Regions from separate parts of the Rhodococcus sp. NPDC058532 genome, predicted to be linked through region 2. Evidence: riboswitches for the same ligand, from Rfam matches in the RefSeq annotation. Region 2 holds a riboswitch; each other region holds the start of a gene.

Region 1 (7,533 bases), on a different contig from region 2:
TGCACCTGCACGGAGATCTTCGGACCGTAGAACGCGGCCCCACCCGGGTCCGGGATCAGGGTCAGGCCGGAGGCCTCGCCGACCTCACGGAGCGTCGCGGTGGCCTCCTCCCACAGCGCGTCGTCGCCGACGAACTTGTCCGGGTTCTTCGTCGACAGCTCGAGGTAGAAGTCGTCGAGTCCGTAGTCCTTGAGCAGGCCGAGCACGAACTGCAGCGTGGTGGTCAGCTCGTCGCGCATCTGCTCCTTGGTGCAGTAGATGTGCGCGTCGTCCTGCGTCATGCCGCGGACCCGGGTCAGTCCGTGCACGACGCCGGACTTCTCGTAGCGGTAGACGGACCCGAACTCGAACAGCCGCAGCGGCAGCTCCCGGTACGACCGGCCGCGGGACCGGAAGATCAGGTTGTGCATCGGGCAGTTCATCGGCTTGAGGTAGTACTCCTGGCCCGGCTTGCGCACGGTGCCGTCCTCGTTGAGTTCCTCGTCGATGTGCATCGCCGGGAACATGCCGTCGCGGTACCAGTCGAGGTGACCGGAGACCTCGTACAGGTGTCCCTTGGTGATGTGCGGCGAGTAGACGAACTCGTAGCCCTCCTCGACGTGCCGCTTGCGGGAGTAGTCCTCCATCTCCTGCCGGATGATGCCGCCCTTGGGGTGGAACACCGGCAGCCCGGAGCCGAGCTCGTCGGGGAAGGAGAACAGGTCGAGTTCCGCACCGACCTTGCGGTGGTCGCGCCGCTCGGCCTCGGCCAGCAGCTCCATGTGCTCGTCGAGCGCCTCGCTCGATTCCCACGCGGTGCCGTAGATGCGCTGCAGCTGCGCGTTCTCCTGGTTGCCCCGCCAATACGCGGCGGAGCTGCGGGTGATCTTGAACGCCGGGATGAACTTGGTGGTCGGGAGGTGCGGGCCGCGGCACAGGTCCTTCCAGATCACCTCGCCGGTGCGCGGGTTGAGGTTGTCGTAGATGGTCAGCTCGGTGCCGCCGACCTCCATGATCTCCGGGTCGTCGATCCCGGACTTGTCGCTGATCAGCTCGAGCTTGAACGGCTCGTTCGCGAGTTCGACGCGGGCGTCCTCGATGTCGTCGACGACGCGGCGGGAGAACCGCTGCGCGTCCTTGACGATCTTCTTCATCCGCTTCTCGAGGCGGGTGAGGTCCTCGGGGGTGAACGGCTCGGCGACCTGGAAGTCGTAGTAGAAGCCGTCCTTGATCGGCGGGCCGATGCCGAGCTTCGCGTCCGGGAACTCCTGCTGCACCGCCTGCGCGAGGACATGCGCGCAGGAGTGCCGGATCACGCTGCGACCGTCGTCGGTGTCGGCGGCGACGGCCTCGACCTCCACGTCGACGTCCGGGGTCCAGGACAGGTCCTTGAGGGTTCCGTCGGCGTCCCGCACGACGACGACGGTGTCGGGGCCCTTGGTCGGGAGGCCGGCCTCACGGACCGCCGCACCGGCGGTAGTCCCGGCAGGCACCCGGACGCGGGCGGCTGGGGCTACGGATGCAGGCGTGGTCACGGCGATGTGCTCCTCGGTGTACGGGCCGACACGACGTCGGCACGGCAGATGAGCCCTCATGCTATCGGCACCGCCGACCGTTCGGCCCGTACACCCGGTCCGGTGCGCCTACAGGCCCGCCAGCCGCGCGGCACGCACCTCCGGCCGCTGATGCGGGCAGCTGACGCACTTGGCCCGGTCGGCGGCACCGGGATCGGCACCGGCGACCGCCGCGGACGCGCGGTAGATCAGGCAGCACGACGTGCGGCGCAGGAACCTGCGCGGACCGACGTCGACGAACCTCGGCACCGGGAGCGGCGGCCCGATCAGCTCCGCGAGCCGGACCGCGAGCGCGCTGCCCGCGGCGGGCGAGCCGAGCCCGGCCCCCGCGTCGAGCGCCCGGTTCCCGAGCGAGTCCGCGGCGATCGCCCACAACGCGGGCACACCGGCGCCGCTGGCCTGCGCCAACGCGGCGATGATCGCCTCGAGGGTGTCCCGCAGGCCGGCGGCCAGCTGCTCCGGTCCCCGCACCGTCGCCTCGGTGTGCAGCGCGTCGAGGTAGCCGTCGGGGCGCAGCGTCGCGGTGGCGTGCGCCAGCGCCGGGTCGGGCGCGACCCCGGCGCGCAGCAGTCCGGTGGTCGCGGGCGCCAGCAGCGTCGAACTCGCCGAGTACCACCACAGGGTGCCGTTGACCCTGCGGTCCCGGCAGGTCCACCGGCGTCCGGTGTCCGCGATCCGGGCGTCGAGCCAGTCCGCGTCGGTGAGCAGCGTCGCCCTCATCGCGCCTCCACCTCCTCCTCGGCCAGCCCGGTCACCGACAGCGACCGGGCCCCGGTCGCCGGGTCGGTATGCACGGATCCGAGTATCCCGAAGACATCGGCAAGCAGCGGCCCGTCGAGTACCAGGGCGGGGTCACCGGCCCCGACCACCGCGCCGTCGTGCAGGACCGCGATCCGGTCGCAGTACTCGACGGCGAGCCGCAGATCGTGCAGCGTCACCACCACGGCGAGGCCCTCATCGGCCAGCCGCCGCAGCAGCCGCATGACGGTCAGCTGGTGCCGCAGGTCCAGGTGGTTGGTCGGCTCGTCCAGCAGCAGCACCCGCGGCCGCTGGGCGAGGGCGCGGGCGATCGAGACCCGCTGCCGTTCCCCACCGGACAGCGCCCGCACGTCCCGGTCGGCGTGCGCGGTCAACCCGACCTGGGCGAGCGCGTCGTCCACGACGGCCGTGTCCCGCCCGCTGGCGCGTTCGAGCCAGCCCAGGTGCGCGGCGCGGCCGAGCCGGACCGATTCCCGCACCGTCAGCCCCGGCGCGCTCGGCGGTTCCTGGGTGCTCGCGGCGAGTTCCCTCGCCAGCTCCCGCCGCCCGATCGTCGCGGAGTCCCTGCCCCCGACCGCGATCAGGCCCGCGCTCGGCCGCATCGCCCGGTAGCAGCAGCGCAGCACCGTGGTCTTGCCGCTGCCGTTCGGGCCGACGAGCGCCAGCACCTGCCCCGGGGCGACCTGCAGGTCCACCCCGGCCAGCACCTCGCGGCCGCCGAGCTCGGCGCGCAGTTCGTGGATGGCCACCGCGGCGCTCATGCGTCCTCCCGCCGAAACTGGCGGTACAGCATCACCACGAACACCGGCGCACCGACCAGGGCGGTGACGACACCGACCGGCAGCTCGGTGCTCGCACTGACCGCGCGGGCGGCGAGGTCCGCGAGCACCAGCGCCACCGCGCCGAGCAGCGCGGCCACCGGAAGCAGCCGCATCGCGCCGAGCCCGACCAGGAAGCCCGCCACGTGCGGGATCAGCAGTCCGATGAACCCGATGCCGCCCGCGACGGACACGGCGGCCGCCGCGAGTACCGAGACACCCAGCAGGACGAGCACCCGGAAGCGGCGCACGTTCATGCCGAGCGCGGCTGCCCCGTCGTCGCCGGCGTGCAGCAGGTCGAGCCAGCGCGCCGACGCCAGCGCGGCGGCGCCGATGACGGCGAGCGCGACCGCGGGCCACACCGCGGTGGACCAGCGGGCATCACCGAATCCGCCAGCAAGCCAGCGCAGCACCGTCGACAGCTGGTGCTCGTCCGCGATCACCAGCAGCACGAACATCGTCAGCGCGGTGAACACCTGGGCCATCGCGACGCCGACCAGCACCACGCCGGTCACGTTGTGGTGCCTGCCGCCGATCGCGAGGGCCGCGACCAGCGGCACCAGCGCGCCGAGGAACGCGGCCGCGGGCACCGTGAACACCCCGAGCAGGCCGGTGCCCACGCCGAGCACGGTGACCAGCACGACCCCGAAACCCGCGCCGGAGGACACCCCGAGCAGGTACGGGTCGGCGAGGGGGTTGCGGGTGACGGCCTGCGCGAGCGCGCCGCCGAGCGCGAGCGCGGCACCGACCGCGGCCGCGGTCAGGGCGCGGGGCAGGCGGGAGTCGAGGACGATCCGTTCCCTGGCCTGCGACCACCACGGGTCGAAGGCTCCCCCGCTGATCCGGTGGCCGACGATCGCCCACACGTCGCCGACCGGGATCCGCACCGAACCGAACGACACCGCGAGCGCGATCGCCACCGGTAACGCGACGAGGAGGCCGAGAATCAGTGCGGGCGTTGCGATCCGACGGGCCGCTTCCGGGGCGTCCGCGGCAGGGGTCGACGCGGCGGGCGCCGCGACGACCGTCATCCGGTCACCCCCGGCACGGTCGGATGCAGCCGCCCGGCGAGCTCGCGCACCGCGTCGACCATCCGCGGGCCCTCGAAGAAGTTGCCCAACGGCAGCACGACGATCCGGTCCTCGCGGACCGCGGGGGTCGCCGACATGATCGGGTGCCCGCGCAGGTAGGCCAGCTTCTGCTCGACCGGCGCATTGCCGTAGTCGAGGACGACGATCGCCTCCGGCGCGCGTTCGCCGACCGTCTCCCAGGTGGTCGTGGTGTATGGCTTCACACCGTCGGCAGTGATGTTGCGTGCGCCCGCGTACTCGGCGATCAGATTGCCGATCCCGACCCCGCCGATGGTCAGCGGCTCGTTCTCGCCGCCGTCGTAGAAGAAGGTCGGCACCGGCGCCGCGCCAGCCGCGGTGAGCCGCTCGCGCATCTCGGCGAGCGGCTGGGTGATCTCGGCGGTCAGCGTCGCGGCCGCCTCCGGGACACCGAGCAGGGCACCGAGATCGGCGAAGTCCTTCTCCAGCAGCCCGATCGACGGGAAACCCTGCCCGCAGTACTCGGAAAACAGGAAGGTGTCGATGCCCGCCGCCTCGAGCAGGTCGCGGTCCCGGCCCTCCTTCGCGTCGAAGGCGCTGCGCATCCCGCCGACGACCAGATCCGGTTCGAGGTCACGGATCTGCTCGGCGGTCGGGTACTGCCGGGCCAGGCTCGGGATGGCGCGGAACCGGTCGGCGACCTCCGGCATCGGGTTCGGGGTTTCCCCGTAGCCCATGCCGACGATCCGGTCGGCGACGCCCATCAGGATCAGCACCTCGGTGACGTGGGCGTTCATCGGGATGATCCGCTGCGGTGGCGCGTCGAAGGTGGTGGTGCGCTCGCAGTTGGTGACGGTGACGGGCGTGGGGAACGGCTGCGCCGCCGCGTGTTCGGCGGCGCCTGCGTCCCGGGAGCAGCCGGTCAGCGCGAGGGTGGCGACGAGTGCGAGAGAAGCGATGCCGCGTCGCTTGTGGTGAATGTTCACGGGGACCTCGGGGTTCGGGGGTCCACCAGCGCAGCATCCGACACGGCACCGGCCGATCCGCCGGCGCACTGACCGGACTTCCGCTCGTGGACCACGACGATGGGGAGTCGCACGACGATCGGCAGGTAATCGGGCTCACCGCTGCGAGAGCGGCCTACCGTTGCGGGCCAGCGCCGGACTTCGACCGGACTTCCCCTGCGCGAACGCCTGTAGTGCTGCGGGCAGTATGCACTGTCAGAGCGGGGACTCGAGCAAGGGGTGCTCGATCCCGATCCACCCGCCCGCCATGTCGATCGCGCCGAGCACCCACAGCGTCGCGACCACGACCAGCGCGGTCCCGAGCCCCGCCAGGATCTTCACCACCGGGGACTGCCTGCCGAACCACTCCATGAACTCGTCGTACTTGCCCTTCGCGAACCGGAGCAGGCGGTACGCCCAGGTGAACTCCGAGCCGAGAATCCCCAGCCCCGCGAACACGATCAGCCAGCCCGGCCCCGGATACGGGATCGCGATGATGCCGACCGCGAGAACGAGCGTCCCGACGACACCGACCGCGATCCGGTAGCTCAGGTTCAGGACCGGGTTCGCGGCGATCCGCCGTCGTGCCCGCATCCACCGGTTCTCGCTGCGCGCCTGTGCCGTCACCCGGTCAACGGTACCGAGCGACCCGCAGCACGGCCGCGGGTCGTCACCGCTCCAGCAGGGCCCGCCACGCGTCGACCTTCGCCAGGGCCGGCGTCGCGGCGTTCGCGGGGCTGGTGGACGGCAACCGGGCGAGGGTCACGCCGGCGGGGTGCGCACCCGCCGCAACCACCGACCGGCGGTAGGCCATCTCCGCCCGGGCGCCGTTGAAGAACACCCGCTCGATCGCGGTGTGCCGCGAATAGAGGGCGGCGAAGTCGTTCGGAACCTCGGAGCGGACCTCGATGTCGGCGTCCGCGCTGCCCGTCCTGCGGCACGCCTTCAGCACGTCCCACAACGCGACGCCGTTGTCCTGCAGGGTCCGCAGCCGGTGCGGGTAGGGCTGGTCGGGTCCCGCGCCGAACAGTTCGCCCATGATCGGCCAGAAGCTGTTGCGGGGATTGGCGTAGTACCTGCCTGCAACGAGGGACGGCGCGCCGGGCATGGACCCGAGAATTAGGGTGTGGGAACTGTCGTCGACAACGGCGGGGAACCCGTGAACCAACGTCATGGCGAACCATTAGACAGCAAAAAGGCGGCCGCGAGAACCCTCGCAACCGCCTTTTCTGCTGTGGTCCCGGCTGGGATCGAACCAGCGACCTTCCGCGTGTGAAGCGGACGCTCTCCCACTGAGCCACGGGACCGTGCCGCGGAGATCAACTCCGGCGGCCGAACGAGGAGAAAACTAGCACGGTCCAGTGATGGTTGGAAAACCGGCAGGTCACACGGCTGCACGCCCGCACGAGGACGTTCCCGACCCCCTCCCGGCCGGGGACACCTCGCCCGCGGGTTCCGCATCCGCCCGCCCGCCACCTCGATCCGGGACGGAAGGGCCCGGCCCCTCGCCCACTGGCAGGTGAATTGCACCGCTGTTGTTTGCATTCACCGGAGTTGACCAGGCGATTTGTCGGCCCCGACCCCGTGGGCTAATGTTTCATCTCGCAGCACGGAGGCAGCAACGCCCCCGGGATTGCAATGCGGATGTAGCGCAGCTGGTAGCGCATCACCTTGCCAAGGTGAGGGTCGCGGGTTCGAATCCCGTCATCCGCTCGAGAGGTTGGACTCAACCTTGCGGTGGAGTGGCCGAGTGGTGAGGCAACGGCCTGCAAAGCCGTGCACACGGGTTCGATTCCCGTCTCCACCTCTCATGCACGACCGATAGACGCGCGCGATTAGCTCAGCGGGAGAGCGCTTCCCTGACACGGAAGAGGTCACTGGTTCAATCCCAGTATCGCGCACCATAGTTCGACGAAAGGACCCCGGATTTCCGGGGTCCTTTTTTCATTCCCCCGTTCCGGCGCGAGCGGCGCTCTGCCCGCCTCGCGGCCAGGCACGCGCGCCGACAGAATCCCCGGAAATACATCCTGACCAGCCGAATTGTGGTCTGCGCGCTCCATGGGCTACTGTTCCTTCTCGCAGCCCGGAGGAAGCAACGCCCCCGAGATTGCAATGCGGATGTAGCGCAGCTGGTAGCGCATCACCTTGCCAAGGTGAGGGTCGCGGGTTCGAATCCCGTCATCCGCTCGAGAGGGTGATCAACCCCCGCGGTGGAGTGGCCGAGTGGTGAGGCAACGGCCTGCAAAGCCGTGCACACGGGTTCGATTCCCGTCTCCACCTCGCACGAAGGTGAAACCCGCGCGATTAGCTCAGCGGGAGAGCGCTTCCCTGACACGGAAGAGGTCACTGG
Region 2 (7,533 bases):
CAGAGGTGGGTTCGTCCGCAACCACCAGCACTGGATCCAGGGCGGTCGCGGCCGCAATGCCTGCGCGTTGCTGCATGCCGCCCGACCACATGTGCGGCCACTCTCGGATCCGCCGTTCACTGTCCGAAACCCCGAGGTCGCGTAACCGGGTCGCCGCCGCACCGGACGGGACCGGACGACGTTTCGCACGCCACGCCTCCTCGACGTTCGCCCCGATTCGCATCAGGGGGTCAAGGCCACCGTAGGCATCCTGCGACACGTACCCGACCCGGCTGCCCCTGAGTTCGCGCAGGCCGTCCTCCGTCGCACCAACCGAGTCGCAGCCCTCGACCATCACCGATCCGCGCACTCGGGCGTCGGCAGGGAGCAGGCCAAGCACGGCCTTGATCAGGGTGCTCTTCCCGCATCCACTTTCACCGATGACCGCGACCGTCTCCCCGCGCGCCACCGAAATCGAGATGTCTCGCAGGGCCATGCGGCCGTCTGCATAGCTCACCGACAGCCCGGTCACGGCGAGGGCAGGGATCATCGGCTCGTGGCCGTCGACGGCGCCATCCGGCGAGGACGGTTCCGGGGACGATGTCGTTGCCAGGTCCGTCGTCATGCTCGTCCCCTTACCGATCCCCGGCGATGCAGACCGTCCGCGATCAGGTTGGCGGCGGTCGTCATTGCGAGGATCGCAGTGGCGGGGACGATGAGCAGCCAGGGCGCCGCGGTCAGGAACTTTCGGGCGTCGCCGAGCATGGCACCCAACTCGGCATCGGGTTGCTGGACACCCAGTCCGAGGAAGGAGAGACCGGCGAGCGCGACCACGATCCCGCCGAGCCGCAGTGTCGCGACGACGAACAGTCGCGGCATGACCGCGGGAACGATGTGCCGGAACGCGATCTCCGCCGTGCCGATGCCCGACAGGCGTGCTGCGGTCACGTACGGGCGGTGCGCCAGGTCCAGCGTGAGCGACCGCGCGAGTCGGGCGTCCGCGGCCCACGACGACACGATCAACGCGAGCAGCAGGTTCAGATAGCCCGGCCCGAGGAGCCCGACGATCGCGAGGGCAAGGACCAGGCTCGGGATGGCAAGGAGCACATCGATGACTCGGCCAAGGACGGAGTCGAGCCACCGAGGCGAAAGCCCGGCGATCACTCCGACGAGGATGCTCACCGTCATGGATCCGGCGAGAACCACGAGCGCGGAGAACAGGGATCGGCGCAGACCCACCACTACCCTCGCTGCCTGATCGCGCCCGAACTGGTCGGTTCCCAACGGATGCGCCGTGCCGGGGGGCCGCAACTTCGCCGTGTAGTCCGGTGCGTTCGGGTCTGTGCCGATCAGGTGCGGACCAAGGAGCGCCGCCAACACCACCACGACCGCGAGGCCGACCCCTGCCCGGAACGACCAATCCCGGCCTGCGGGTCGAACGGACCTGCTCCGTATCAACACGGCACACCTCGCGACCGTCGACGAAGCCGCGGATCGAGTGCTGCCGCGAGGCTGTCCGCGGCCAGGTTGACGGCAACATATGTCAACGTCGCCAGCAGGGCGAACGCCTGGATGACCGGCATGTCCCGGGTGGCGACCGACGACACGACGTACGCCCCGATTCCTGGCCAGGTGAACACCGTTTCGATGATCGCAGCACCGCCGAGGACGGCTCCCACCCCGACCGCGACGGCGTGCAGGTACGGCGGAAGGCTGTGCGGCAAAGCATGACGCAGCAGGGCCCGGCGAGGTGTTGCACCCCGACTGCGGGCCACCTCGACGACGGAACCACGCATGGCGTCGACGAGATTCGCTCGCAGGAGCCGCGACCACACATCGAAGAGGCCGAACGCCAGGCAGATCGCGGGCAACGCAACCGCCGACCATGACCCGTCGAGCACCACCCTGCCGATTCCCAGTTCGATCACGACGACCTGGATCAGCACGAGCCCGACGACGAATCCCGGCACCGACGCGGACACGAGCGCGATTGCGCGCGCGCCCGCGTCCGGCCACCGGTCGCGATAGCGGGCGGCGACCAACCCGAGCACCAAGGACAGTACGACCGCGAGAAGGACGGCAGTGAGCGCGAGCCGAAGGGTCGGCCCAAGCCGTTCGGCGAACTCCGTCGTCACGGGCCGACCGGTCACGTACGACGATCCGAGGTCGAAGCGCAGCACTCCCCCGAGCCAGCGCAGATACTGCTGCGGCAGAGGAAGGCCCAGCCCCAGTTGCGCACGCACCTCCGCCATCTGAACATCGGTCGGCTCGGGGATGCCCTGGGCGCCCAGCGTCAATCGAGCCGGGTCGCCGGGTGCCAGGGGCAGGAGCGCCCAGATCAGGACGCTCGCTCCCCAGGCGGTGACCACGGCCTGGACTAGGCGGCCCAGCGACGGCCCCACTGCCGCCCTCACGCCCCGGTGTCGTACCGAATGTGCCTGCGGACGTTCGACACCTCGTAGTCGGACCATTCGTCCGAGGTCACGACCGTGAAGTACTTGAAGGTTCCCGCGACAACGTAGGCCTGATCGACGACCAAGATCTGTTGGGCGCGTTCGAGCAACTCGTCGCGTGCACCCTCGTCGAAGGTGTGGCGGAGCGTGTCTCCGATCGCGTCGAGCTCCGGGTTGGAAATGCCCTGCGCATTCGACGATCCGCCGGTGGTCCACCGCACCAGGTACGGCTGCACGGGATCGGCCGTCCCGGACAACGATCCGCTCAGCGCAGCCGACGATTCCCAACCTGCCGGGTTCTCCTTGACCGCAGCGGAGTCTTCGGCGACGTCGATCTGCAGGTCGAAGCCGGCCTTAGCAACCTGCTCCTGGATGCCGATCGCCACGTCGGTGGTCTCGGGTCCCTGCGCCTGCGTGACGAACCGAACGGTGAGACGCTGCCCGTCTCTGGTACGGACACCGTCGGCGCCCGACACCCAGCCTGCAGCGTCGAGGAGGGAGTTCGCCTCGTCCAGGTCGAGCTTCTGGTTGTCCACCGCGTACGGCATCACGTCGGGGTACAGCCCCCCTGCGGCGGCGAAGGAGCCGTTGCCGATGTTGTCGGCGATGCCCTGGTAGTCGATGGCGAGGGTGAAGGCCTTCCGGACGTCGGTGTCGGTGAAGATGCCCTCCTTGAGGTTCATCTCGACGAGGAGGGACTGCAACGCCATCGGGGAGTTCTTGACCGCCACGTCGGTGCGACCGTCGAGCGCGAGTCGGGCGCCGGTCGACGGGTAGAACGCCATGTCCGCCTCGCCGCTCTCGACGCCAGCGATGCGGGCCTGCTCGTCCGGGACGACGTCCACGCTGATCCCGGTGAGTGCGGGCATCCCCTGCCAGTACCCGTCGTAGCGGGCAAGTTCGAGATCCGTGGGGGTCCATTCGGTGATGGCGTACGGGCCGGTGTAGGCGCCACTGCCGACGATCTTCGCAGAGTCCCCGGCCGCGGCTTCGACGGCCTCGACGTCGTAGATCTGCAGCGAGTTGTCGCGGGCGGCGAGACCGGCGGGCACCATCGCGTTCGGGCTCGGGGTGCGCAGGACGACGGCACCGCCCTCGACGACGGCCCGGGTGCCGGGCGCGAGGTAGACCTGCGCGGCCGTGGACTTCTCGATCTGCCGGGTCAGGGCCGCGGCAACCGCATCGGGGGTGACGGGCTTGCCGTTCTGGAAGGTCTGGCCCTCACGGAGCTCGATCACCCAGGTCAGGTCGTCGCGGCGTTCGACGCTCTCCGCGAGCCACGGCGAGATCGCGCCGTCCTCGTCGACCTGGAGCAGGTTCTCGGCGACGCCCCAGTCGAAGAGCCAGTTCGTCCCGGTGGCTGCGGGATCGAGTCCCGCGATCTTGTAGGAGTTGTAGATCGTCAGGTGGTCGTCCGCGACGCCGTCGGACGCGCCCGATCCGGACGAGCAGCCCGCGGCGACGGCGACCACGGTGACGGCGAGTGCTCCCGCACGCAGCGCGGCCCGCCACCCCGGGCGGGTGGTGAATATCGAGTTGTTCATGTCCATCCTCGTGGTGTTCTGGCCTTCGTGTGTCCGGCCCCCGACTCAGGTGTCCTGGCTCCCGGATCAGCACTCGCCCCCGGCCTTCCAACCATGCGGTCGTGGCCGAGCGTGGGGGTTCGCTCCTCGGTGACAGTTGCGGGACAGCCCCGGATTCGCACCGGTGTTCCCTGCGTCGGGTCGAACAGTACAAGACGAAAGCCGACAACTCGGGCGGCGGTGTCGCCGACCTGCGCTGCCGTTCGGGCAGGTTCAGCCGAGACACTCGTGCCGTGCGGAGACCCGGACGAGGTGGTCGCGGGCGATCACCGTGTCCCGGAGGATGGCGGCGAGTTCGTCGGTGGTGAGTCCGACGAACTCGTGCCACGGGCGGCACACGTCAGTGCACCGGAAGACATGCAGGACCAGATGTGCGACCGCGGGACTCGGCGCCGACCGCGACACCGCGAAGGACATCAGCCGCCTGCGGTCCCGCAGGGTCAACGCCGATCGCGTCCACAGGTGTGCATCGACGTAGTCCGCCGCGAGGGCAGGGACCCGCGCCACCGAACCGGTGCTCAGGCTCCCACCGCACGCTGTGCCACGCCGGTGTACTCGCTGAGCGGTCGGATTAGCGCGTTGGACTCGCTTTGCTCGATGATGTGCGCGGTCCACCCGGTGATCCGGCTCATCACGAAGATCGGGGTGAAGACCTCGATGTCGAAGCCCATCAGGTAGTAGGTCGGACCTGCGGGGAAGTCGAGATTCGGTTTAATCCCGGTGGCATCACTCATGGTGCGCTCGAGGATGTCGTACATGCGAACCCAGGCGCCGCCATCCGTTTTCGCGGCGACGTCGAGGAACGCCGTACGCATCGCAGGTACGCGCGAGTCGCCGTTCTTGTAGACCCGGTGGCCGAAGCCCATCACCTTTTCCTTGCGGGACAACTTGCCGCGCATCCAGGCCTCGGCATGTTCCGGCTCACCGATCTCAAGCATGGCGTGCATGACCGCCTCGTTCGCGCCGCCGTGCAACGGACCCTTGAGGGTGCCGATCGCGGCGGTCACGGCACTGTAGATGTCCGACAGTGTGGAGGTGACGACGCGCGCCGCGAACGTCGAGGCATTGAAACTGTGCTCCGCGTACAGAATCAGCGACACCTCGAAGGCGTGCACGATCTCCCGGTCCGGAATCTCACCGAAACACATGTTCAGGAAGTTCTCGGCGAACCCGAGATGACTGTGCGGGGCGATCGGGTCCAGGCCGTGGCGACGACGGTGATCGGCCGCCACGATCGTGGGCAGCACAGCCATCATGCGAAGCGCCTTCTCCCGATTGGCCTTCGGAGAGTTGTCCGCCTCCTCCGGGTCCTCGGCGCCGAGCCAGCTGATCGCGGTGCGGACCACGTCCATCGGATGACAGTTATCCGGCATTCTCGCCACGAGCGAGAGTAGGGAACGATCGGCGCGCCGACTGGCCCGCTCACGCTGACAGAACAGCCCCAGTTGGGCGTCGGTGGGCAGTTCGCCGTTCCACAGGAGGTAGGCAACCTGCTCGAAGGTGCAATTCACGGCCAGGTCCTGCACCGCATATCCCCGGTAGGTCAGCGAATTGGTCTCGGGAACGACCTTCGAGATCGCGGTGGTGTCGACCACGACACCGGCGAGCCCCTTGTGGATCGTCGGGACTGCCTTCGTCATTGGTTCCCTCCGAGCGTGAAGTTGAAGACTCCGGAATCGAATTCGTTGTAGCGCTCGTACTCGAGCAGCTCATACAGTCGGGAGCGGGTCTGCATCTGATCGACGAGACCCTCCTGCGTACCGCTCGCATGGATCTCGCGCAGCCCGGCCTCGATCGCTCCCATCGCGAGACGCAGAGTGGTGACCGGGTAGATCACGGCGTTGTAGCCGATGTCCTGCAATATCTGCGCCGGAACAAGTTTCGACTTTCCGAACTCGGTCATATTGGCCAGTAGCGGAACGTCCACTGCACCGCGGAACGCCTCGAAGTCGGCCTCGGTGCGCAGGGCCTCGGTGAAGATCAGGTCGGCACCGGCATCGGCGTATGCCTTCGCACGCTCGATGGCGGCATCCAGACCCTCGATGCCCGCAGCGTCGGTGCGGGCGCAGACGACGAAGTTCGGATCGCGCCGGGCGGTGACGGCGGCCCGCAGGCGCCGCACCATCTCGTCGGTCGACACGATCGCCTTGCCGTCGAGGTGACCGCACCGTTTCGGGTTGACCTGGTCCTCGAGGTGCAGGCCAGCGATGCCCGCGTCCTCGGCGGCCAGGACCGTGCGCGCGGCGGACATCGGCTCGCCGAAGCCGGTGTCGGCGTCGATGAGCACCGGCAGGTCGGTGACACCGGCGATCTGCTGACTGTGCGCCACGACCTCGGTGAGCGTGGTCAGGCCGATGTCGGGCAGCCCGAGCGCGGCGGAGAAGGCACCGCCTGAGACGTAGACGCCGTCAAACCCGATCTGCTGGATCAGCTTGGCCGTCAACGGGTTGATCGCACCGGGCAGGCGCTGGATGGTCCCGCCGGTCAGCCCGGCGCGAAGGGCGATCCGCTTGTCCGCGGCCGACGCGGCCGCGGCAATGAGGCTAGCCATCTCAGAACACACCCTTCGGCGACTTCGGCGCACGGGCGAGCACGTCGTCGGAGACGGTGACGCTAAGCCGGTTCAGCTCGCCCGCCTTCAACTCCGGTGTGCGCTGCGCGGCGTCGAGGAAGCGGTCCTGCTCGGCGCGGGCGATGACGCCGTCGGCGAGGGTCCGGAACTTCGCGATGTACTGCTCGCGCGCGAAGGGACGCGCACCCAGCGGATGCGCGTCCGCGATCGCGAGTTCGTCGACTATCACCTCACCGCTTTTCAGGGTGACCTCGGCGCGCGCACCGAACGCCTTCTCATTCGGGTCGGCGGAGTGGTATCGGCGCGTCCACTCCGGGTCCTCGGCGGTGGAGATCTTCGTCCACAACTCAATCGTGTCGGGGCGCTGCGCCCGGTCAGGAGCGTAGGACCGCTCGTGGTGCCAGGTCCCGTCCTGCAGCGCCACCGCGAAGATGTACATGATCGAGTGGTCGAGGGTCTCGCGAGACGCCGCTGGGTCGAACTTCTGCGGATCGTTCGATCCGGTGCCGATCACGTAGTGGGTGTGGTGGCTGGTGTGCAGCACGATCGACGTGATCTGGCTCAGGTCGCCGATCCGCTCGCGCAAGCGGAACGCCAGGTCGATCGGGGCCTGGCTCTGGTACTCGGCCGAATGCTCCTTGGTGTAGGTGTCGAGGATGCCGCGCTTGGCCTCGCCCGGTCCGGGCAACGGCACGTTGTACTCCGCATTCGGGCCACCGAGCAGCCAGGCGATGACGCCGTCCTCGCCCTCCCAGATCGGGGATGGCGCACCCTCGCCACGCATCGCCCGGTCCACGGCCTCGACGGCCATCTTGCCGGCAAAGGCCGGTGCGTACGCCTTCCAGCTGGAGATCTCCCCCTTGCGGGACTGCCGGGTCGCGGTGGTGGTGTGCAGCGCCTGCCCGACGGCCTGGTAAATGGTCTCGGTGTCGAGTCCGAGGAGGGT
Region 3 (7,533 bases), on a different contig from region 2:
CTACCGGGATGCGCCCCCGCGGCAACAGACCCTGCGCGCGATGATCGACTGGAGCAGTTCCCTGCTCACCGCCGCCGAGCGCACCCTGTTCCATCGGCTTGCCGTCTTCGCGGACGGCTGCACGCTCGAATCCGCCGAGGTGGTGTGCTCGGATGCGGGCATCGACGCGTCCGATGTGCTCGACCTGATCTCCGGTCTGGTCGACCGTTCGCTGGTGTCCGTTGCCGAGACACCGGACGGACCGAGATACAGACTCCTGGAGTCGATCCGCGTCTACGCCGCCGACCGGCTGGCCGAATCCGGGGAACGCGACGCGACGCTCGGGCGGCACTGCCTGCATTTCACGGAACTGGCCGAGACCGCCCGGCCACACCTGCATCGAGAGTCACAGCCGGCCTGGCTGGCCCGGCTGGACGCGGAAGGCGCGAATCTGCGCGGCGCTGTGACCGTCGGCTGCGCCGACCACCCGGATCTCGGGCTGCGGCTGGCCGACGCGCTGACCTGGTATTGGGTGCTGCGTGGCAGGTTCACCGAGGCCGACCGCTGGCTCGGCGAGGCGCTGCGGAACGCCGGTGACCCGGAGAATCCGATCGCCATCCGAGCCGCCCACTGGCACAGCGGAATTCGAATTCTTGGTGACACACCAGACGGGTCCGGCGACCGCGGCACCGAGCCAACACTGCCACCGGCAGGCGGCGAGTTCCCCGGCCGGGGCCGCGCCACCTGGTTCCTCGCGTACGCGAGATACGGGGCCGTCGACGTGGTGGGCGGGCGTGCATGGGCGGACCTGGCGCTGGCCCGGCTGAGCGCGGAGGACGACCCGTGGGCGACGGGCGCGGCCCTGTGCACGCGGGCCCAGTGCCACACCGGACCGGACGCACTGGCCGCGACCGCCCGCGACGGCGAGCGGGCCATGTCGATCTTCCGGGAGCTCGGCGACCGTTGGGGTCAGGCCCAGGCTGCCTACCCGCTCGCCACTGTCGCGGAAGTCACCGGCGACTACGCCCGCGCGCGGGGCCTGCACGCCGACGGTCTCCGGGTGGCTCGGGAGCTCGGCCTGTGGCGCGAGGTGACCGATCGACTGTGCGGCCTGGCCCGAATCTCGCTCCTGACCGGTGATCTCGCCGCGTCCCGCGAACTGCACGAGCGGTCACGGCGCCTTGCACGGGAACACGGGTACCGGAACGGGGAGGTGTCCGCCGAGATCGGGCTCGGACTGACGGACCGCCGAGCCGGACGCCTCGAGGAGGCGGAACCCCGACTCCGGTCGATGCTCGACTGGGGCAGGCGCAGCGACTTCGGTCCGATCACCACGCTCATGCTTGCCGAACTCGGCTTCCTCGCCGAGCTGCGCGGCGACGCCGACCACGCACGCGCACTGCACGAGGAGGGGCACGCCGCTGCGCTGCGCCTCGGCGACCCCCGGGCTGCGGCCCTGGCAATGGAGGGCCTTGCCGGGGCCGAGGTGCTGGCGGGGTGGCCTGCGGCGGCCGCCCGACTGCTCGGCGCCGCGGCGGCCGCTCGCGACTCGGTCGGTGCACCGCTGCCCGGGGGCGAGCGTGGCGACGTCGACCGGATCACGGCCGCGGCGACGAGCGCGCTTGGCGCGGCAGGCTTCGAGCGCGCCTTCGCCGCGGGTGCCACCCGGGCGACCCCGGCGGGTGACGGTCACCGAGCGGGGACGTGACCAGGCAACCCGTCCAGAAACGCTTCCACCGCAGCGCGAAACTCGGCAGGCCGGTCGTCGTGCACCAGATGCCCGGCGCCCGCGACCAGTTCGTATCGCGTCGTCGATCCCCGTTCCGTCTCGGCCATCGCGCGCATCTGACCGGGCGGGGTGATGGTGTACTCCCCCTCCAGGAGCAGTGCGGGCGCCCGCACCGCCGACCACGGCGCCCAGAAGTCGCGGGTACCCCACTCCTCCGAGATGTCGCGCCACACCGGCACCTCACCGTGCAGGTGAAATCCGTCCTCCCGGCGCTCGAACGAATCCATGAAGTACTGCGCGGCAACGGGTCCGAAGAAGTCGACCATGTGCTGCTCGTCGCGGAACGGCGTCGGCCAGGCACCGATCATTGCCGCCCAGTCCGCTGCGGTACGGCCACGGAAGTCCGGCGCCATGTCCTCGACAACCAGGGCGCGCACCCGGTCGGGGTTGGCGGCGGCGAAGCACCAGCCGTGCAGCCCGCCCATCGAGTGGCCGATCACGGTGATCTGCTCCTCGAGCGGCGCGAGCGCGGCGGTGAGGTCGTCGACGAACGCCTCGGTGGTCAACCGTGGGGGTGCCGGTCGGCCGTGGCCCGCCGCGTCGAAGGTGTACACGTGCCCGTGCTCGCGCAGCCACGGCACGTGTCGGCGCCAGGTGCGGGCACTGCCCATCAGCCCGTGGAGCAACAGAATCGGTCGGCCCGTCCCACCCTCGTCATGCAGCACGGCACCGAGGCTAGCCCGGTACCGTGCCGCAGTTGCGCAGTCTCCCGGATCAGTCCCGCCGGGGGGCGGGAACCGCGGTGTACCGACGGCGCCGGATCAGCGGCGCGGCGGTGATCGCGAGGCCGACCAGCGCCACCCCGGTCACCAGGACGAGGCCTGGACGGAACTGCGCGAAGCCCGCGCCCGCCGCCTCGGCGGTGTGCGAGCCTGCCGTGACCAGCGCCGTGGTCAATGCCAGCACGAGGGCGGCCCCGACCTGGGCGGAGGTCTGCACCAGCCCCGACGCCAGCCCCTGCTCCGCGTCGTCCACCCCGGCGGTGGCCTGCGCCATGATCGAGGTGAAGCCGAGCGCGAACCCGACGCCGAGCAGGATCGCCGCGGGCAGGATGGCCACCACGTACGACGGCTGATCGTTGCCGACGAACAGGAACCACAGGTAGCCGAGGCTGAGCGAGGCAAGCGCCGCCAGGATCATCGGCGAGGTGCCGAACCGGTCGATCGGCCGTCCGACGAACGGCGAGGCAACGGCGACGATCAATCCGGTCGGGAGCAGCGCCAGCGCCATCTTCAACGGCGACCAGCCGAGGACCGACTGCAGGAAAATCGTCATCATGAACTGGAAGCTCAGGTAGGAACCGAACAGCGCAACGATGCTGAGATTGGCGCGCACGATGGTGCCGACCCGAAGGATGCTCAGCCGCACCAGCGGGTGCGCCGCCCGGTTCTCGACCAGGAAGAACGACGCGAGCAGGACGGCGGCGAGCGCGAACGATCCAAGGGTGAGCGGATCCGCCCAGCCCCGCGACGGGGCGGAGACGACGGTGTAAACGGCCAGCATCATGCCCGCGACGAGGGTGATCGCCCCACCGAGGTCGTGACCACCGCTGTCGGCGGGCCGGTCCCGCGGGATCAGCACCCACGCCGCCGCGAGGGCCGCGGCCGCGAACGGCACCGGCATGAGGAATGTCCAGCGCCAGCCCGCGCTGGTGAGCAGCCCCCCGAGGATCAGGCCGGACGAGTAGCCGCTGGCACCGAACACCGAGAAGATCGATAGCGCCCGGTTGCGGGCAGGCCCCTCCCTGAAGGTGGTGGTCAGGATGGACATCGCGGTCGGGGCGGTGAACGCCGCGGCGAGGCCCTTCACGAAGCGCGTGACGATGAGCAGGGTTCCGTTGTCGACGAGGCCGCCGATCAACGAGGCGACCGCGAAGACGGCCAGTGCGGCGAGGAAGACCCGGCGACGGCCGAGCAGGTCGGCGGTGCGCCCACCGAGCAGCAGCAGGCCGCCGAAGCCGAGCACATAGCCGTTGATGATCCACTGCAGGGAGGTCGTGTCGAGGCCGAGTTCGGTGCCGATGGACGGGAGCGCGACGCCGACCATCGAGACGTCGAGTCCGTCCAGGAACATCACGACGCAGAGCACCGCGAGGATCCCCCACAGCCGGCCGGTCCAACCCTGCTGCGGGACTGAGGAATCCGATGTCGTTGGGTTCGGGGCGGTTTCGGTGAAAGTCACGCCAGCCAGACTAGATGCATGTGCAATCAATGCACAAGCATAAATTCTCTTTGCATTTATTTTCCTTGCACTGATCTGTGGGCCGCACTATGATGCGGCCATGACCTCAGAAGCGGAGCTGCGCGAGAGTTGGCGCGCCCTGCTCAGCCGGTACAACGGCATCGCGTGCGAGCTCGACCGGCGGATGCAGAGCGCACACGGGCTGAGCATGAGCGACTTCGAGACGCTGGACCGGCTGGTGTCGGTCACCTGCAGGCATCCCCGCATGCAGGAACTGGCCGCCGACATGTACCTCAGCCCGAGCGCGCTCTCCCGCAGCGTTGCCCGCCTCGAGAAGGCGGGCCTGGTGGCGCGATCACTGTGCGAATCGGACCGTCGCGGCGTCTTCGTCGACGTGACCGACACCGGACGCGCGGTGCACGCCGATGCGGGCAGGACCCAGATGGCCGTGCTGACCGAGCATCTCGGCGACGGCGCCGCCACCGCCGAGTGAGGTCGCGGTCTTCGCAGGAATCGGGAGTACCCTCTCGGCCATGGCAGTGGTGAAGATCAACGCAATCGAGGTGCCCGAGGGCGCCGGTCCCGAACTCGAGAAGCGCTTCGCGCAGCGCGCCGGAACCGTTGAGAACTCCCCCGGGTTTCTCGGCTTCCAGTTGCTGCGCCCGACCGGTGGGGAGACCCGCTACTTCGTGGTGACGCAATGGGAATCGGAGGACGCCTTCGCCGCGTGGCGGGACGGCGACGCCCGCGCCGCGCACGCGGGTGAGGCGAAGAAGCCGGTCGCGACCGGCGCCTCGCTGCTCGAGTTCGAGGTCGTGCTCGACGTCGCGGCGAAGCAGGGCTGACCACAACGGTCCTGCGCGTGCCTGCCCGGTATTTTGCGCGGCAGGCACGCGGTGGTCGCAGCCACGATCGGCGACATCCTGACCGGATTCGCCCGCGGCACGGCCGGTTCCGTACCGCGGGCGGGGGATTCGTCCCAATTGACACGGCGGGCGCCTCGGTGCGACAGTGCGCCAGTAATAGCGATGTCGGACGGGAATTCCGGTGCAACTCCGGAGCGGTCGCGCCACTGTGATCGAGGCACTGCCTCGACAGCCAGACCCCGCCGCCATCGCATGGACTTTGCGGGACGCGTTTATCCCAGGAGGAACCTATGGCTGTCGTTCACACCCCCAGCACGTCGACCGAATCGGTCGGTGTCGCGTTGATCATCGCGGGTGTCGTCCTGCTCGCGATGCTGACCCTGTACCTGGTCGGGTTCGACCAGGGCGCGGTCTCGCGCACCGGCATGTACATGCACGAACTGATGCATGACGGTCGCCACCTGCTGGGCCTGCCGTGCCACTGACCGAGAACTTCACGAAACTCCTCATCCGCGGCCTGCTCGCGGGCCTCGTCGCGGGCCTGCTTGCCGGCGCCGTCGCCTTCGTGATCGGCGAACCGCACATCGATGCGGCCATCGCGATCGAGGAGTCCGCCGCCCCGGCGGAGGACCACGCAGCCGACGCGGGCGCGCACGGCGGGGCGACAGCCGAGGAGGGGCACTCGCACGGGGAGGATGCCCTGGTCAGCCGCGACGGCCAGCGCATCGGCCTGTTTCTCGCGACCACGCTCGCCGGCCTCGCGCTCGGCGCGATCTTCGCCGTCGTCGCGCATTACGCGCGGCGGGTCACCGCCATGTCCGGTCCGGCGCTCGCACTGGCGTTGGCCGGGGCCGGTTGGTTGGCGATCGAGGCGGTGCCGTTCTTCAAGTACCCGGCGAACCCGCCCGCGGTCGGCGACCCCGACACGATCAATCAGCGCACCTGGCTGTGGCTGGCGACGGTGGTCCTCGGACTGGTTGCGGTCGGTGTCGCCGCGTACGTGGCCCGGCTCGTCGCGTCGACCGGTTACCTGTCCGTGCAGGTCGGGGCGCCGTCCCTGGCCTTCCTCGCGATCGTCGCGGTCGGCTATGTGCTGATGCCGGGGGTCAACGAGGTCGGGGAGGACTTCCCGGCAACCCTGCTGTGGGAGTTCCGGGTCTCGTCGCTGGCGATCCAGGCAACGCTGTGGCTGGCACTCGGCCTCGGTTTCGCGTTTCTCACCGAGCGCGCCGGGCGTGCGCAGCGCGCGCCCGCCGTCGCCAGCTAGCCCGACCCCCGGTACCCAACGTTCCCTAATGTCACATTCGGTCACCTCACGATCCCGAATGTGACATTAGGGAACCCGCGGGTGGGGTCAGACGGCGCAGGAGCCGTCGGTGCAGGAGCCGTCGGCGTCCGACGCGCCTGCGAGGGTGACGATCGGGTTGGCGTCGGCGTACGCCCGCTCCAGCAACTGGGTGAACACCTCGACGGGCTGCGCACCCGAGACGCCGATTGCACGGTTGGCGACGAAGAACGGGACCCCGGTGACGCCGAGCGCGCGGGCCTGCTCAACGTCGTCTCGGACACGATCCGCCTCGGCGTCGGCGTCCAGTGCCGCCCGCGCGGCGCCCGCGTCGAGTCCGACCTCGGCGGCGATCGCAACCAGTTCGTCCCGGTCGTCGACGACCCGGCCCTGCTCGAAATGGGCGCGGAACAGCGCGGACATCAGGTCCTCGCCACGCTCCCCTGCCCAGTGAATCAGCCGGTGCGCGTCGACGGTGTTGGCGGCGATGACGGTGTCGAAGTCCATGACCAGGCCGTCCGCGGCCGCGGTGCTCGCGACGTGCGCGAACATCTGCTTCACCTGGGCGGCGGGCATGCCCTTCATCTCGACGAGGGCGTCGACCTCGGGGCGCCGCAGACCGACCGGGGTGTCCGGGGACAGCAGGTACGACCGCCACACCACCTGCACCCGGTCGCGGTGCGGGAACAGCGCAAGCGCGGTATCGAAGCGCTTCTTGCCGATGTAGCACCACGGGCAGGCGATGTCGGACCACACCTCCAGCACGACGGTGGTGGCTGCGGACTGGTCAACGGGTTCGGGAGTCACGAATGGTTGAAACGTCCACCATCGACATCTTGTTCCTGCACGCGCCCCGAACCGGGCTTGACCATCGGCCTACTCCGCGGCGGGGCAGTCCTTCACTGCCTTCACGTTTCCGTCGATGTTGCAGCTGCCGCCGAGATTGGTGGCAACGGCCGGGGCGGCAACGACGCCGACCGGGAGAGCGGTCAAGACGCCGACCAGGGCGATCTTGGCGGCGAGACGGCGAGCGGGAGCCTTGGCGGAGTTCGTCACGGGGAGTGATCCTCAGTTCGTCGGCACAAGTGCTACCCACGGCATCGACCATTGGACCTTCGGATGCCATTCACCCTGTGCCAGGTACTTCCAGGGAGATTCCGATATTTCAAACGGAATTCCGCGCTTCACGGTGTATTCACCTGTCAGTGCGGCGGAATCCAGGATAACCGAGAATTCGCCGGGTGACGAGGGTCAATCTTTTGTACGGAATCAAACGAGGGCGGCGTCCAATGTGATGTCGACGCCGGTCAGTGCCTTGCTGACCGGGCATGATTCCTTCGCCGCCTGCGCAACCGACGCGAAGCCGTCGGCATCGAGTCCGTCGACCTCGGCGCGCACGGTGATCGCGATTCCGGTCAGCTTGAATCCGGGAT
Region 4 (7,533 bases), on a different contig from region 2:
CCTCGGTCAACCCGACCGTGGCGATCTGCGGGTCGGTGAACACCGCGGCGGGCACGAACCTGTGGTTTGTTCGCGCCAGTTCCGTGCGGGCCGGGTCGGCGCCGTTCCCCCAGGCGTCGCGCAGCAGGTTCGCCTGCACCACCCGCGCCTCGTGATTGGCGACGTGCTTGAGCTGGTGCGGCGACGACACGTCCCCGAGCGCGAAGACGCCCTCGGCGGCGGTGCGCTGGAACTCATCGACGACGACGCGGCCCCGATCGTCCACGTCGACGCCGGCGGCGCTGGCACCGAGCCGGTCACCGTTCGGGGTGCGGCCGGTCGCGACGAGCAGCGTGTCCCCGGCGACGACGGTGCCGTCCGCGAGCACCGCCTCGACGCCGCCTGCGGCGTCCCGCAGCTCGGCGACCGGATTTCCGAGGTGCACATCCCATTTCGAGCGCGCGAGGTCGGTGAACCGCTGCGAGATGTCGACGTCGAGGTCGCGCAGCAGGCGGTCGCCGCGGCCGATGATCGACACCTGGGCGCCGAGGGCGGAGAAGACGTGCGCGAATTCGGACGCGATGAACCCGCTGCCGAGGATCACCAGCCGCTCGGGCAGGTCGGGCAGGCGCATGATGTCGTCGTTGGTGACGTACCGGACACCGCTGCGGGTCACCACGTCGGGGATGACCGGCCGGGATCCGGCGGCGATCACCACCTGGTCGGCGGTGATGACCTCCCCGGTTCCGGTGCGGATGGTCCGTGGGCCGGTGAAGGTCGCGTAGCCGGGGAACACGGTGGTGTTCGGGCTGCCGTCCCGCCGATACCGTTCGCCGCCCTCCGAGATCGGGTCGATGCGGCCGAACACCCGTTCCACGATGTCGTTCCACCGCACCTTTTCCACCCGCGCGTCGACGCCGTAGCGGGACGAGTCCCGGATGGTGCGCGCGACCTCGGCGGCGTAGACGAACATCTTCGTCGGGATGCAGCCCACGTTCAGGCAGGTGCCTCCGAACGTGCCGCCCTCGCAGATCGCGACGGTCATGTCGGCGAACCGGTCGTCGAGAATGGTGTTGCCGGAACCGGATCCGATGATCGCCAGATCGAAGTGGGTCACGAGGGCCGCCCTTCCGTCGCGCCCTGCCGCTCCAACCAGTCCAGCCACTGATCGACCTCGTCGAACGCCTGTTTGCGGGGCACCTCGCGGGACAGGAACACGTCGTGCCGGGCACCTTCGATCGGAACGATGGTGGTGCGGTCGCCCAGGCAGCCCGCCCAGCGCGCGATCTGCTTGACGTCGAGCACCAGATCCGCGGCCTCCGACTTCTCCGTGTACCGCATCGAGTAGTGCGTCACCTTCGAGCGCAGGATCAGCGACGGCACCCCGATGTCGAGGCCCCGATGCAGCCGCGCCTGCGCGCGGCGGACGGCGCGCAGCCACCCGAAGGTCACCCCGTACCCGCGCAGCGGCTTCCATTCGAGGTCGTAGTCCCATTCGCCGCGTTGGCTGCGGTGCAGGGTGCGGCCGTACACGTCCATCGGCGGCTGCTTGAGTTCGAGCTTGTCCCGGAGTCGGCCGACGGTCCGGATCGCGACCGTCCCGACGTTGCGCACGTACGACGGGCCCTGCAGGTCGAACCACGGGCTGTTGAGGATCGCCCCGGCGACCCCGGCGGCCGCGCTGCCCCCCGGCCGGGCATTGAGCCGGTCCAGCCACATCGGCAGGATCAGGCCCCCCGTGGAGTGGGCGGTGAGCAGCACCGCACCGCCCTGCACCTGGTCGCGGACCGTCGCAAGCGCCCACTCCAGTTCGGCGTCGTACAGTGCGAGATCCGTCACGAAGTGCGGGGTCTGGCCCGGCCGCCGCGAACGGCCACACTTGCGCAGGTCCAGCGCGAAGAAGTCGTATCCCCGCCCGTGGAAGTGCTCGGCGATGTGGGTCTGGAAGAAGTAGTCGGTGAATCCGTGCAGGTAGAGCACCGCGCGGCGGCGGGGTGTCGCCCCGTCGGGCCGGTATCGGACGAGGGTCGCGACCACCTCGCCCTCCCCGTCGGGATCCGTGCCGAGCGGCAAGGTCGTCTGTTCGTAGCCCTCGCCAAGGAGGTCCCGCACCCAGGTGGTCACAGATCACAATCGTAGTGGGCGTTAATGTGAACTCGGGGGAGCACAATTGAGGCGAGGTCAACCCCGCTCATACGCGCGGGTAACCTACTCCGCGTGCAGTCGGCGTGACTGCCGCTGCCAATGGACAAGGAAGTCGATTTTCCAGTGTCAGACAACACCGCGGTACACAAGACCGATGTAGTTCTCGTGGGTGCGGGCATCATGAGTGCCACGCTCGGTGCCCTGCTCCGGCAGCTGCAGCCGGACTGGTCGATCAGCGTGTTCGAGCGTCTCGACGCCGCCGCCGCCGAGAGCAGCGACCCCTGGAACAACGCAGGCACCGGACACTCGGCGCTGTGTGAGCTCAACTACACGCCTGCGACCAAGGACGGCTCGGTGGACATCACCAAGGCCGTCAACGTCAACGAGCAGTTCCAGGTGTCGCGGCAGTTCTGGGCCTACGCGATCGAGAACGGCATCCTCACCGAGCCGAAGGAATTCGTCAACCCGATCCCGCACGTGAGCTTCGTGCACGGGGCGGAGAACGTGAAGTACCTGCGGGCCCGCTACGACGCCCTCGCCGGCCACCCGCTGTTCGCGGGGATGGAATACACCGAGCGCCCCGACGAGTTCGCCAAGCGCCTGCCGCTGATGGCCACCGGTCGTGACTTCTCCGATCCGGTCGCGTTGAACTGGACCGACGGCGGCACCGACGTCGACTTCGGCGCCCTGACCAAGCAGCTGCTGGGCAACATCGGCGCCACCGGCGGCACCGTCCACTTCGGCCACGACGTCCGCAACATCACCAAGCAGTCCGACGGCAGCTGGACCCTGAAGGTCGTCAACCAGCGCACCGGCGACAAGAAGACCGTGAACGCGAAGTTCGTCTTCGTCGGCGCGGGCGGCGGTGCGCTGCACCTGCTGCAGAAGTCGGGCATCGCCGAGGCCAAGGGCTTCGGTGGCTTCCCGGTCTCCGGCGAGTTCCTGCGCTGCACCAACCCGGATCTGATCGAGCAGCACAACGCCAAGGTCTACGGCAAGGCCGCGGTCGGCGCGCCCCCGATGTCGGTGCCGCACCTCGACACCCGCGTCATCGGCGGCAAGAAGGGCCTGCTGTTCGGCCCGTACGCCGGCTGGTCGCCGAAGTTCCTCAAGAACGGCAAGGTCACCGACCTGCCCGGATCCATCAAGCCGAACAACCTGATGTCGATGCTCGGTGTCGGCGTCACCGAACTCGGCCTGACGAAGTACCTCATCGGTGAGCTCCTGCAGTCGGCCGACGACCGGATCGAGACGCTGCGCGAGTTCGTGCCGCGCGCGACCGGCGGCGACTGGGAACTGATCACCGCGGGTCAGCGGGTGCAGGTGATCCGCAAGAAGGGCGGCGGGGGCGTGCTCGAGTTCGGCACCGCCGTCATCAACGCCGCGGACGGCACCATCGCGGGTCTGCTCGGCGCCTCGCCCGGCGCGTCCACCGCGGTCCCCGCGATGCTCGACGTCCTGCAGCGGTGCTTCGGGGACCGGTGGAGCGCATGGGAGCCGCAGCTCAAGCAGATGGTCCCGTCGCTGGGTCTGAAGCTGTCCGACAACGAGTCGCTGTTCCGTGAGGTGTGGGACTGGAGCAACCGGGCGCTCGAGCTCGAGGCCCCCGTCGAGGTCCCGGCCGCCGCATCCGCCTGATCCGTCCACCCGTTCACCGGCCGTCACCTGCCCAGGTGGCGGCCGGTGTCGTTGCACCGGATAGAGTTCGCGGCGAACATCATGTTTCCCGTCGCGGGGAAGTCCTGTGGAAGTCAGGCGCGGTCCCGCCACTGTGACGGACACCGAGCCACGATCGGTTCCGAAGTCAGATTGCCGCGGCGGCGGAACTTTTCGTCCGACCCCCGGCGCGGAGACCGGGGAGTGAGGAGAGTGGCGCCGTGACGCAACAGGATTCGGCAGACCCCGGTTTTCCGTTCAGTGCCATCGTCGGGCAGGACCAGCTGCGGCTGGCGCTGACCCTGTGCGCCGTGCATCCCGGCATCGGCGGAGTGCTGGTGCGCGGCGAGAAGGGCACCGCGAAGTCGACGGTGGTCCGCGCGCTCGCCGCGCTGCTGCCCCCGACGGCGGGCGGCGACCCGGCCCGCCTGGTGGAACTGCCGGTCGGCGCCACCGAGGACCGGGTGATCGGCTCCCTCGACCTGGAGAAGGTGCTCCGGGACGGCGAGCGTGCCTTCCAACCCGGCCTGCTGGCCGCCGCCCACGACGGTGTGCTCTACGTCGACGAGGTGAACCTGCTGCACGACCACCTCGTCGACGTGCTGCTCGACGCCGCAGCCATGGGCCGCGTCCACGTCGAACGCGACGGTGTCTCGCACTCCCATCCCGCCAAGTTCGTCCTCGTCGGAACAATGAACCCGGAGGAGGGCGAGCTGCGTCCGCAGCTGCTCGACCGGTTCGGCCTCGCCGTCGACGTCGCCGCGTCCCGAGACGTCGACGTCCGCATGCAGGTGATCCGCCGCCGCCTCGACTTCGAGGCCGACCCCACCGGATTCGCGGCCGGCTACGCGGGCGCCGACGCCGACACCGCCGCCAGGATCGCCGCCGCGCGGGCCGCGCTGCCCGCGGTCGGCCTGCCCGACACCGAGCTGCGCCGGATCGCCGCGCTGTGCGCCTCCTTCGACGTGGATGGAATGCGCGCCGACCTGGTCCTGGCCCGCACCGCGACCGCGCACGCGGCATGGCGCGGTGCGACCGAGGTCGCCGAGCCGGACGTGCGGGTCGCGGCCGAGCTGACCCTGCCGCACCGCCGCCGCCGCGACCCGTTCGACGAACCGGGCCTGGACCAGCAGCAGCTGGACGAGGCGATGCGGGACGCCGACGAGCAGGCCCGCAGTCACTCCGAGCCCGAGCCCGAGCATGACCCCGAGCCCGACCCCGAGCCGGACGGTCCCGGTGGCGGCGCCCCCGCCCCGGACGCCGGTGGCCCCGCACCCGACGCCCCCGCCCCGGATGGTGCGGCGCAGGCCGAGGAACCAGAATCGACCGGCCCCGGCGCGCCGCCGGAACGCCCGGTCGGCGCGCCGACCGGCCAGTTCCGCACCCGGCTGCTGACCGTCCCCGGCGTCGGCGAGGGCGCGCCGGGCAGGCGGTCCCGGTCCCGGTCCGTACGCGGGCGGACCGTGCGCGCGACCACCGACCCCGGTCGCGGCCTGCACCTGGTCGCCACCCTGTTCGCCGCCGCCGAGCACCAGTCCACGCGTGGGCGCACCGACGGCCGGATGCTGTTGGCGCCCGGAGACATTCGGGGCGCGTTGAGGGAGGGGCGCGAGGGCAACCTGATCGTGTTCGTCGTCGACGCGTCCGGGTCGATGGCGGCCAGGGACCGGTTGTCCGCCGTCACCGGTGCCGTGGTGTCGCTGCTCCGCGACGCCTACCAGCGGAGGGACAAGGTCGCGGTCGTCACGGTCCGCGGCGCGTCCGCCGAGGTGGCGCTGCCGCCGACCTCCTCCGTGGACATCGCGGTCCGCAGGCTGGCGTCGCTGCGCACCGGTGGGAGAACCCCACTCGCGCAAGGGTTCCTCACGGCCCGCGAGGTGGTGCTGCGGGAACGGCTGCGGGATCCGCACCGGCGTGCGATGGTCGTCGCCCTCACCGACGGCCGCGCCACCGGCGGCACCGACCCGGTGCACCGGGCGAAGGTCGCGGCGGGTCTGCTCGCCGACACGGCCGCCGCCGCCGTCGTCGTCGACTGCGAGACCGGGATGGTCCGGCTGGGGTTGGCCGCGGAACTCGCGACCGCGCTGCGGGGGGCCTGCGTCCGGCTCTCCGAACTGTCCGCGGAGCAGGTCGCCGGCGTCGTCCGCGCGGCCGCCTGACCGACCGTCCCCTGCCCAACCCCCAACCCGACGAGGAGAATTCGCATGCCCAAGGGTGTCCCCGACAACGTTCCCGACGACGGGCTGACCACCAGGCAGCGTCGCAACGCCCCCGTCCTGGCCGTGCACACCGGGCCCGGTAAGGGCAAGTCCACCGCCGCGTTCGGGATGGCGCTGCGCGCCTGGAACCAGGGCTTCGACATCGGGGTCTTCCAGTTCGTCAAGTCCGCCAAGTGGAAGGTCGGGGAGGAGGCCGCGTTCCGGGCGCTCGGCGACCTGCACGAGTCCACCGGGGCAGGCGGCCGGGTGTCCTGGCACAAGATGGGCGACGGCTGGTCGTGGACCAGGAAGAAGGGCGACGACGAGGACCACGCCCGGGTCGCGCTCGACGGCTGGCGGGAGGTGGCCCGGCGGATCGAACGCGAGGAACACCGGTTCTACGTCCTCGACGAGTTCACCTACCCGCTCAAGTGGGGTTGGGTCGACGTCGACGAGGTCGTCGACGTCCTGGTGCGCCGTCCCGGCCAGCAGCACGTGGTGATCACCGGCCGGGACGCCCCGCAGGCGCTGCTCGACGCCGCCGACCTGGTCACCGAGATGACGAAGGTCAAGCACCCGATGGACGCGGGCCGCAAGGGGCAACGGGGCATCGAGTGGTAGATCGCGCCGTCCCGGCGGTGGTGATCGCCGCACCCGCATCGGGCAGCGGAAAGACCACCGTCGCAACGGGACTCATCGGTGCGCTGCGCGCTGCGGGGGACCGGGTCGCCCCGTTTAAGGTGGGCCCGGACTACATCGACCCCGGCTATCACGGCCTCGCGGCGGGCCGGGTCGGGCGCAACCTGGATCCGGTGCTGGTCGGTGCGGACCGGATCGGCCCGCTGTACCGGCACGGCAGCGCGGGTTGCGACATCGCCGTCGTCGAGGGCGTGATGGGGCTGTTCGACGGCAAGATCGCGGACCCCGCGCCGGACGGGGCGGCCGAGGGCTCCACCGCGCAGGTGGCGGGGCTGCTCGGCGCGCCCGTGGTGCTCGTCGTCGACGCCCGCGGCCACAGTCAGTCCCTCGCCGCGGTGCTGCACGGCTTCGCGACCTTCGACCGGAACGTCCGGATCGGCGGGGTGATCCTGAACCGGGTCGGCAGCGCCCGGCACGAGCAGGTGCTGCGCCAGGCCTGCGAGCGGGTCGGGATCCCGGTCCTCGGTGTGGTGCCGCGCCTGGCCGAGCTGGCGGTGCCGTCCCGGCACCTGGGTCTGGTGACCGCCGTCGAGCACGGCGGCGCCGCCACCGCCGCGGTGGGCGCGATGACCGACCTGATCGCCAGGCACGTCGACCTGGACGCGGTGCGGGCACTGGCATCGTCGACGGTGACTGCGCTGGCGTGGGACCCGGTCGTCGCGGTCGGCCCTGCGGTCGCGGGTGCCCCGGTCGTCGCGGTCGCTGGCGGTGCGGCCTTCACGTTCGGGTACGCCGAGCACCGGGAACTGCTCGAGGCGGCAGGAGCGCGGGTGCAGCTGTTCGACCCGGCCACCGACGACCTCCCCGACGGTGCCGCCGCGCTGGTGCTGCCCGGCGGGTTTCCGGAGGAGCACGC

The links. Region 2 has a riboswitch for cobalamin ahead of ACFWQG_RS00410 (ABC transporter substrate-binding protein). Riboswitches for the same ligand answer to the same signal wherever they lie in the genome.
Region 1: it holds a riboswitch for cobalamin, as region 2 does, so the genes downstream of both, ACFWQG_RS03620 (ABC transporter substrate-binding protein) here and ACFWQG_RS00410 (ABC transporter substrate-binding protein) in region 2, are expected to answer to the same signal.
Region 3: it holds a riboswitch for cobalamin, as region 2 does, so the genes downstream of both, ACFWQG_RS10005 (CbtB domain-containing protein) here and ACFWQG_RS00410 (ABC transporter substrate-binding protein) in region 2, are expected to answer to the same signal.
Region 4: it holds a riboswitch for cobalamin, as region 2 does, so the genes downstream of both, ACFWQG_RS06120 (VWA domain-containing protein) here and ACFWQG_RS00410 (ABC transporter substrate-binding protein) in region 2, are expected to answer to the same signal.

The regions. Positions count from the first base shown of each region.
Region 1 covers NZ_JBHXNU010000002.1:194,058-201,590, reverse strand. The annotation lists gene thrS (threonine--tRNA ligase) at 1-1,514, opposite strand, end outside; gene ACFWQG_RS03635 (hypothetical protein) at 1,623-2,273, opposite strand; gene ACFWQG_RS03630 (ABC transporter ATP-binding protein) at 2,270-3,073, opposite strand; gene ACFWQG_RS03625 (FecCD family ABC transporter permease) at 3,070-4,161, opposite strand; gene ACFWQG_RS03620 (ABC transporter substrate-binding protein) at 4,158-5,165, opposite strand; cobalamin riboswitch at 5,268-5,391, opposite strand; gene ACFWQG_RS03615 (TIGR02611 family protein) at 5,400-5,777, opposite strand; gene ACFWQG_RS03610 (DNA-deoxyinosine glycosylase) at 5,854-6,357, opposite strand; tRNA gene ACFWQG_RS03605 (tRNA-Val) at 6,419-6,490, opposite strand; tRNA gene ACFWQG_RS03600 (tRNA-Gly) at 6,824-6,896, shown strand; tRNA gene ACFWQG_RS03595 (tRNA-Cys) at 6,920-6,990, shown strand; tRNA gene ACFWQG_RS03590 (tRNA-Val) at 7,013-7,087, shown strand; tRNA gene ACFWQG_RS03585 (tRNA-Gly) at 7,298-7,370, shown strand; tRNA gene ACFWQG_RS03580 (tRNA-Cys) at 7,393-7,463, shown strand; tRNA gene ACFWQG_RS03575 (tRNA-Val) at 7,482-7,533, shown strand, end outside.
Region 2 covers NZ_JBHXNU010000001.1:83,889-91,421, reverse strand. The annotation lists gene ACFWQG_RS00425 (ABC transporter ATP-binding protein) at 1-604, opposite strand, end outside; gene ACFWQG_RS00420 (ABC transporter permease) at 601-1,218, opposite strand; gene ACFWQG_RS00415 (ABC transporter permease) at 1,434-2,393, opposite strand; gene ACFWQG_RS00410 (ABC transporter substrate-binding protein) at 2,390-3,976, opposite strand; cobalamin riboswitch at 4,003-4,195, opposite strand; gene ACFWQG_RS00405 (hypothetical protein) at 4,229-4,522, opposite strand; gene ACFWQG_RS00400 (bifunctional 2-methylcitrate synthase/citrate synthase) at 4,534-5,655, opposite strand; gene prpB (methylisocitrate lyase) at 5,652-6,566, opposite strand; gene prpD (2-methylcitrate dehydratase PrpD) at 6,568-7,533, opposite strand, start outside.
Region 3 covers NZ_JBHXNU010000006.1:177,167-184,699, forward strand. The annotation lists gene ACFWQG_RS09980 (BTAD domain-containing putative transcriptional regulator) at 1-1,687, shown strand, start outside; gene ACFWQG_RS09985 (alpha/beta fold hydrolase) at 1,669-2,433, opposite strand; gene ACFWQG_RS09990 (MFS transporter) at 2,483-3,949, opposite strand; gene ACFWQG_RS09995 (MarR family winged helix-turn-helix transcriptional regulator) at 4,050-4,442, shown strand; gene ACFWQG_RS10000 (antibiotic biosynthesis monooxygenase family protein) at 4,483-4,794, shown strand; cobalamin riboswitch at 4,942-5,077, shown strand; gene ACFWQG_RS10005 (CbtB domain-containing protein) at 5,106-5,300, shown strand; gene ACFWQG_RS10010 (CbtA family protein) at 5,291-6,082, shown strand; gene ACFWQG_RS10015 (DsbA family oxidoreductase) at 6,170-6,907, opposite strand; gene ACFWQG_RS10020 (hypothetical protein) at 6,977-7,156, opposite strand; gene ACFWQG_RS10025 (OsmC family protein) at 7,370-7,533, opposite strand, start outside.
Region 4 covers NZ_JBHXNU010000003.1:331,454-338,986, forward strand. The annotation lists gene mtr (mycothione reductase) at 1-1,096, opposite strand, end outside; gene ACFWQG_RS06110 (alpha/beta hydrolase) at 1,093-2,103, opposite strand; gene mqo (malate dehydrogenase (quinone)) at 2,224-3,762, shown strand; adenosylcobalamin (AdoCbl) riboswitch at 3,833-3,993, shown strand; gene ACFWQG_RS06120 (VWA domain-containing protein) at 4,002-5,939, shown strand; gene cobO (cob(I)yrinic acid a,c-diamide adenosyltransferase) at 5,985-6,599, shown strand; gene ACFWQG_RS06130 (cobyrinate a,c-diamide synthase) at 6,593-7,533, shown strand, end outside.